DNA from 3 places in the Lysinibacillus sp. FSL L8-0312 genome. Region 1 is predicted to be linked to each of the others. Evidence: a T-box and tRNA genes for the amino acid it is inferred to sense, from the RefSeq annotation. Region 1 holds a T-box; the other regions hold tRNA genes.
What was found. A T-box is a leader RNA that pairs with one kind of tRNA and senses whether it is charged. The one in region 1 lies ahead of MHI22_RS09305 (valine--tRNA ligase), so its partner is inferred to be a tRNA-Val.

Region 1 (2,231 bases):
AACAGCACCAGAACGTTCAGAGTGACCTACTGAATGCATATGCTCTTCAATACGAATCAGCACGCCTGCTTCTTGTAAATCAGCAACAATTTGCTTACGGCATTCAAAACGATCCATCCCTTTATATTTGCCAGCAAGATCATTCATTGTACCGTCTTCATTCATCACAAGAATGCGCTCTAGGTTGTGACGATTTCCAACTTCAAAGTCGTTCGGATCATGGGCTGGTGTCATTTTTACAACTCCAGTACCAAATTCCTTATCAACATAGTCATCAGCTACAATCGGAATTTCACGACCTACAATCGGTAAAATAACTGTTTTACCAATTAAATGCTGATAGCGCTCATCGTTCGGGTGAACAGCTACCCCAGAGTCACCGAGCATTGTTTCAGGACGTGTTGTAGCAACTTCTACATATCCTGAGCCATCCGCTAAAGGATATTTCATATGATAGAATGCACCTTGCACATCCTGATAAATTACCTCAATATCAGATAATGCTGTTTTCGCTGCTGGATCCCAGTTGATAATACGTTCGCCACGGTAAATTAAACCTTTTTCATATAACTCAACAAAAACTGTTTTAACTGCATCTGAAAGACCTTTATCTAGTGTGAAACGTTCACGTGTGTAGTCTAAACCAAGGCCAAGCTTTGCCCATTGATCACGAATATGTCCAGCATATTCTTCTTTCCATTCCCATGTTTTTTCAAGGAATTTTTCACGGCCTAAATCATAACGTGTAATATTATCCTCACGCAGTTTTGCTTCTACTTTTGCTTGTGTTGCGATCCCTGCATGGTCCATACCTGGTAACCAAAGGGCATCATAGCCTTGCATGCGTTTCATACGAGTAAGGATATCTTGTAATGTTGTATCCCAAGCATGCCCAAGATGTAATTTACCTGTTACGTTCGGTGGTGGAATAACGATGGAATAAGGCTTTTTCCCACTTTCAGGCTGTGCCTCGAAAAATTTCCCTTGTAACCACCATTCATAGCGACCGGCTTCAATGGACTGTGGGTCATATTTAGTTGGCATTGAAATGTTTTCTGTCATCTTGACTCCTCCTATTGTTTGAAGACTATTGGTAAAGAAATGCTGTTCATTTTTTTACCCAATAAAAAAAACTCCTCTCGTCTAAAAGGACGAAGGAGTTTTAATTCGCGGTACCACCTTTAATTCCAGCAGCGGTTAAGATCAATGCTAAATGACATATTTTCTCAGCCTTCCCTACTGGCTCTTAATTCGGTAACGGTGTTTAACCGGCTTTAACTACTGTTAGTTCACTAAAGCTGCTCAAGGGCTACCTTCAATTAAGTACAAATAGAAACTTCTCAGCTACCGTTTCCTCTCTGAAAATGTAGACATAATTTACTCTTCCCTATCATAGCATCTGTATTTGATTTTCCTTATTGTACCGCAGAATCGTGTCATTTTTCAAGTGATTTAGTCATCTTTTAGTAAGAGTAAAGTAAATAGAAAAGGAAGTGACAATTCAATGCGTCGACGCAAGTATAACCCTTGGCTTTTACCTCCTTGGCTACGACAAGTTCGTTTTTATTGTAGAACCATTATTGTGCCAATTTGTGCTTTTCAGTTCATCCGTGTCATTATTGTGCCAACATCAGGCGATTTAGTCTTCTTATTGCTCCTACTACTTCTCTGCTATTTACTTTTGAAAGACATCATTTGAAACACGGACTTTAAGCGGTGTATACTCTTCTGTTAGGTCCCAAATCATGGAAGGCACTTCATGCCAAGTGCTGGATTCACGTACAACAATATGGCTTGAGGATTCTCTCATTACTATCTTTTGGTCAACTGTTGTAGAGGTCTCTTGGCGTGAAGCTGCTGCTACTGCGGTAGGTTGTTTCACTTGAACACTTTCCTCGATCACAGCCATTTTTTCTTCTTGATCGAAAGCATGAGCCATTAGGTGTGGATTGTCTAAAGTATCATTTTCAACAACGGGTTCATATTCGTTAAAAATACTTGTAACTGTCCACTCAAGCTGACACATCTGATTCGACAGACTAGGGCGAATATCTTTGACCATTAAATCTTTGACATCCGATTCTTTTGGTAAATCCACATGTAAAGGGACAGCATACTCAAAATAACCAGTATCTCCTTGGACATCAAGGGCATCAATTGTAATTAAATTATCATCACCTGTAAATGCTTGCATATCTTGAAAATCAAAACGAACATGTGCCGTAATATGG
Region 2 (2,231 bases), 320 kb from region 1:
GTGTGGTGCTGTCTATCTGAATCCTGCGCTCCGAGTACCTGCCTTAACACCGGGTGTGACTCATGAGAGGGGTTTAAGAGGCGGCACATTAGATACACCAGCAATTGTAGCCTTTGCGGCAGCAATTGAAAACTATCAATATGAAAGACAACATTATGAGACTTTAAGAAGATTTTTGAAAAACAATTTGCCTGAAACATGCCAATTAATAGAATGTAACCAACAATTGCCTACTATTTGTGGCGTAATGATGGATAAAATAGAGGGACAATATGTTCTTTTAAAGTTAAATGAGGCAGGAATCTGTATTTCGACGGGTAGTGCATGTGATATTCATAGTGAATCTGGAACGAAAGCCATTTTATCAATGGGTTACTCTTTGGAAGCAGCACGCCAATTTTTTAGACTATCTTTTGGAGCTTCCACTACATTTGAAGAAATTCTAAGATTGAAACAAGAGCTTTTAACTATTTAATGAAACAACAAGTGAAGGGTTTTCTATACCCTTTCCTTGTTTAGAAATAGATTATAAGCTAAGAAAATAGGTGAAATAAAATAATTGTTTTCTTTTGAAACAACAATTGTTATAATATTTTGCAGGGCAATATTTTCTCTTACTTAGCAAAAATAACTTCAAAAAGTAATAATTTCTTTTTTTTATAAAAAAGTATTGCACAATGTGAGAAAACGTTATACAATAATTCTTGTCTTGAAGGACAGGTAAACAACTTCAAAACAAGATACATAAAGAAACTTCTGCTAAGAACGCAGAAGCCAGCACATCCATGTGCAAGTCTAGTGATGATGGCAAAGAGGTCACACCCGTTCCCATACCGAACACGGAAGTTAAGCTCTTTAGCGCCGATGGTAGTTGGGGGCTTCCCCCTGTGAGAGTAGGACGTCGCTAGGCATAATACCCAGGAGGATTAGCTCAGCTGGGAGAGCATCTGCCTTACAAGCAGAGGGTCGGCGGTTCGAGCCCGTCATCCTCCACCATATGCCGGTTTAGCTCAGCAGGTAGAGCAACTGACTTGTAATCAGTAGGTCGTGGGTTCGATTCCTATAGCCGGCACCATTTTTTTAGAGCCATTAGCTCAGTTGGTAGAGCATCTGACTTTTAATCAGAGGGTCGAAGGTTCGAGTCCTTCATGGCTCACCATTTTTAAATAATAATAAGCGGGTGTGGCGGAATTGGCAGACGCACTAGACTTAGGATCTAGCGCCGCAAGGCGTGGGGGTTCGACTCCCTTCACCCGCACCATTATTTCATTGCCAGATAAAAAAACTTATGCACATGCGGAAGTAGTTCAGTGGTAGAACACCACCTTGCCAAGGTGGGGGTCGCGAGTTCGAACCTCGTCTTCCGCTCCAAATGTGCCGGGGTGGCGGAACTGGCAGACGCACAGGACTTAAAATCCTGCGGTAGGTGACTACCGTACCGGTTCGATTCCGGTCCTCGGCACCATTTTTAATGCGCCCGTAGCTCAATTGGATAGAGCGTCTGACTACGGATCAGAAGGTTATGGGTTCGACTCCTGTCGGGCGCGCCAAAAAGAACGGGAAGTAGCTCAGCTTGGTAGAGCACTTGGTTTGGGACCAAGGGGTCGCAGGTTCGAATCCTGTCTTCCCGACCATTTCCAAAGAAATTATGGGGCCTTAGCTCAGCTGGGAGAGCGCCTGCCTTGCACGCAGGAGGTCAGCGGTTCGATCCCGCTAGGCTCCACCATAATAAATTAACCAGTATAAAGATCCTGGCGGCGTAGCTCAGCTGGCTAGAGCGTACGGTTCATACCCGTAAGGTCGGGGGTTCGATCCCCTCTGCCGCCATCTTAAAGGACCTTTAGCTCAGTTGGTTAGAGCAGACGGCTCATAACCGTCCGGTCGCAGGTTCGAGTCCTGCAAGGTCCACCATTTATATATTGCAACGGAGGTATACCCAAGTCTGGCTGAAGGGATCGGTCTTGAAAACCGACAGGCGGGTAACACCGCGCGGGGGTTCGAATCCCTCTACCTCCTCCAGTTTTAAATCTTTATAAATGGTGCTTTAAAAACTCGAAACCGTATAAAATTATCGCGGGGTGGAGCAGTGGTAGCTCGTCGGGCTCATAACCCGAAGGTCGTTGGTTCAAATCCGGCCCCCGCAACCAAATGGTCCCGTGGTGTAGCGGTTAACATGCCTGCCTGTCACGCAGGAGATCGCCGGTTCGATCCCGGTCGGGACCGCCATTATT
Region 3 (2,231 bases), 630 kb from region 1:
TATTATTGATGACAAATAAAAAAACGCTTCTTACACTAAGTAAGAAACGTTTCTATAGACAGTTTTAACATACTGTCTAGGATACCGGTGGTCGGGGTCGAACCGACACTCCAAAGGAACACGATTTTGAGTCGTGCGCGTCTGCCAATTCCGCCACACCGGCATAATGGAGATAAAAAAAATCGGATACACCGATTAGAGTTAAAATATGGAGGCGGCAACCGGATTTGAACCGGTGATAAAGGTGTTGCAGACCTGTGCCTTACCACTTGGCTATGCCGCCATCGAAGTTGGAGCGGAAGACGAGGTTCGAACTCGCGACCCCCACCTTGGCAAGGTGGTGTTCTACCACTGAACTACTTCCGCAAAATGGCTGGGGTACCTGGATTCGAACCAGGGCATGACGGAATCAAAATCCGTTGCCTTACCGCTTGGCTATACCCCAAAAGATAATTATATAAATGGGGCGACTGATGGGAATCGAACCCACGAGTGCCGGAACCACAATCCGGTGCGTTAACCACTTCGCCACAATCGCCATTATATTATAATTTTTATTAATTTTACTTTAAATGGGGCGACTGATGGGAATCGAACCCACGAATGCCGGAACCACAATCCGGTGCGTTAACCACTTCGCCACAATCGCCATAAAATTAATTGGCAGGGGCAGTAGGAATCGAACCCACACCAAAGGTTTTGGAGACCTCTATTCTACCGTTGAACTATGCCCCTATAATAATAAAACTGGTGGAGGGGGACGGATTCGAACCGCCGAACCCTAAGGAGCGGATTTACAGTCCGCCGCGTTTAGCCACTTCGCTACCCCTCCGGGAATACATGGTGCCGGCGATAGGAGTCGAACCCACGACCTACTGATTACAAGTCAGTTGCTCTACCAACTGAGCTACACCGGCAAAAAAACATGATGGGTCAGGACGGAATCGAACCGCCGACACTTAGAGCTTCAATCTAATGCTCTACCAACTGAGCTACTGACCCTTGTTATTAAAATAAATGGCGGTCCCGACCGGGATCGAACCGGCGATCTCCTGCGTGACAGGCAGGCATGTTAACCGCTACACCACGGGACCATTTGGTTGCGGGGGCCGGATTTGAACCAACGACCTTCGGGTTATGAGCCCGACGAGCTACCACTGCTCCACCCCGCGATAATCATATACTATTGTAAAAATAATGGTGGAGGATGACGGGCTCGAACCGCCGACCCTCTGCTTGTAAGGCAGATGCTCTCCCAGCTGAGCTAATCCTCCATCTGGGTATTTAAATGGTGACCCCTACGGGATTCGAACCCGTGTTACCGCCGTGAAAGGGCGGTGTCTTAACCACTTGACCAAGGGGCCAACTTTTGGAATAAATCAAAGTGCTGGCGGAGAGTAAGGGATTTGAACCCTTGAGACAGTGTTAACCGCCTACACGATTTCCAATCGTGCTCCTTCGGCCACTCGGACAACTCTCCAAGAATGGCTCCGAAGGCAGGACTCGAACCTGCGACAACCTGATTAACAGTCAGGTGCTACTACCAACTGAGCTACTTCGGAATAATTTTAGTATATAGCCTAGCGACGTCCTACTCTCACAGGGGGAAACCCCCAACTACCATCGGCGCTAAAGAGCTTAACTTCCGTGTTCGGTATGGGAACGGGTGTGACCTCTTTGCCATCATCACTAGACTATTTGAAAGACAATACTTATTATAACATATTTTATCAAAATTACAAGTATATTATAATATTTTTTATTCTTTCAAAACTGGATAAACGTACATTGAATGGTTCAAACGTTTTGGTTAAGTCCTCGATCGATTAGTATTCGTCAGCTCCATGTGTCACCACACTTCCACCTCGAACCTATCTACCTCATCGTCTTTGAGGGATCTTACTTACTTGCGTAATGGGAAATCTCATCTTGAGGGGGGCTTCATGCTTAGATGCTTTCAGCACTTATCCCGTCCACACATAGCTACCCAGCGATGCCTTTGGCAAGACAACTGGTACACCAGCGGTGTGTCCATCCCGGTCCTCTCGTACTAAGGACAGCTCCTCTCAAATTTCCTACGCCCACGACGGATAGGGACCGAACTGTCTCACGACGTTCTGAACCCAGCTCGCGTACCGCTTTAATGGGCGAACAGCCCAACCCTTGGGACCGACTACAGCCCCAGGATGCGATGAGCCGACATCGAGGTGCCAAACCTCCCCGTCGATGTG

Region 2: it has a tRNA-Val gene. The T-box ahead of MHI22_RS09305 (valine--tRNA ligase) is inferred to sense a tRNA for this amino acid. The anticodon was not compared.
Region 3: it has a tRNA-Val gene. The T-box ahead of MHI22_RS09305 (valine--tRNA ligase) is inferred to sense a tRNA for this amino acid. The anticodon was not compared.

The regions. Positions count from the first base shown of each region.
Region 1 covers NZ_JBBOOV010000001.1:1,828,795-1,831,025, forward strand. Annotated here, with positions in the region: gene MHI22_RS09305 (valine--tRNA ligase) at 1-1,062, opposite strand, end outside; T-box leader at 1,145-1,403, opposite strand; gene MHI22_RS09310 (valyl-tRNA synthetase) at 1,676-2,231, opposite strand, start outside.
Region 2 covers NZ_JBBOOV010000001.1:2,150,392-2,152,622, reverse strand. Annotated here, with positions in the region: gene MHI22_RS10825 (cysteine desulfurase family protein) at 1-475, shown strand, start outside; rRNA gene rrf (5S ribosomal RNA) at 795-910, shown strand; tRNA gene MHI22_RS10815 (tRNA-Val) at 921-996, shown strand; tRNA gene MHI22_RS10810 (tRNA-Thr) at 1,000-1,075, shown strand; tRNA gene MHI22_RS10805 (tRNA-Lys) at 1,084-1,159, shown strand; tRNA gene MHI22_RS10800 (tRNA-Leu) at 1,177-1,261, shown strand; tRNA gene MHI22_RS10795 (tRNA-Gly) at 1,297-1,371, shown strand; tRNA gene MHI22_RS10790 (tRNA-Leu) at 1,377-1,465, shown strand; tRNA gene MHI22_RS10785 (tRNA-Arg) at 1,474-1,550, shown strand; tRNA gene MHI22_RS10780 (tRNA-Pro) at 1,558-1,634, shown strand; tRNA gene MHI22_RS10775 (tRNA-Ala) at 1,651-1,726, shown strand; tRNA gene MHI22_RS10770 (tRNA-Met) at 1,754-1,827, shown strand; tRNA gene MHI22_RS10765 (tRNA-Ile) at 1,835-1,911, shown strand; tRNA gene MHI22_RS10760 (tRNA-Ser) at 1,927-2,019, shown strand; tRNA gene MHI22_RS10755 (tRNA-Met) at 2,073-2,147, shown strand; tRNA gene MHI22_RS10750 (tRNA-Asp) at 2,151-2,226, shown strand.
Region 3 covers NZ_JBBOOV010000001.1:2,459,891-2,462,121, forward strand. Annotated here, with positions in the region: tRNA gene MHI22_RS12430 (tRNA-Leu) at 83-163, opposite strand; tRNA gene MHI22_RS12435 (tRNA-Cys) at 210-283, opposite strand; tRNA gene MHI22_RS12440 (tRNA-Gly) at 292-366, opposite strand; tRNA gene MHI22_RS12445 (tRNA-Gln) at 371-445, opposite strand; tRNA gene MHI22_RS12450 (tRNA-His) at 463-538, opposite strand; tRNA gene MHI22_RS12455 (tRNA-His) at 574-649, opposite strand; tRNA gene MHI22_RS12460 (tRNA-Trp) at 662-735, opposite strand; tRNA gene MHI22_RS12465 (tRNA-Tyr) at 749-832, opposite strand; tRNA gene MHI22_RS12470 (tRNA-Thr) at 842-917, opposite strand; tRNA gene MHI22_RS12475 (tRNA-Phe) at 930-1,002, opposite strand; tRNA gene MHI22_RS12480 (tRNA-Asp) at 1,019-1,094, opposite strand; tRNA gene MHI22_RS12485 (tRNA-Met) at 1,098-1,172, opposite strand; tRNA gene MHI22_RS12490 (tRNA-Val) at 1,199-1,274, opposite strand; tRNA gene MHI22_RS12495 (tRNA-Glu) at 1,290-1,364, opposite strand; tRNA gene MHI22_RS12500 (tRNA-Ser) at 1,389-1,480, opposite strand; tRNA gene MHI22_RS12505 (tRNA-Asn) at 1,486-1,562, opposite strand; rRNA gene rrf (5S ribosomal RNA) at 1,579-1,694, opposite strand; rRNA gene MHI22_RS12515 (23S ribosomal RNA) at 1,807-2,231, opposite strand, start outside.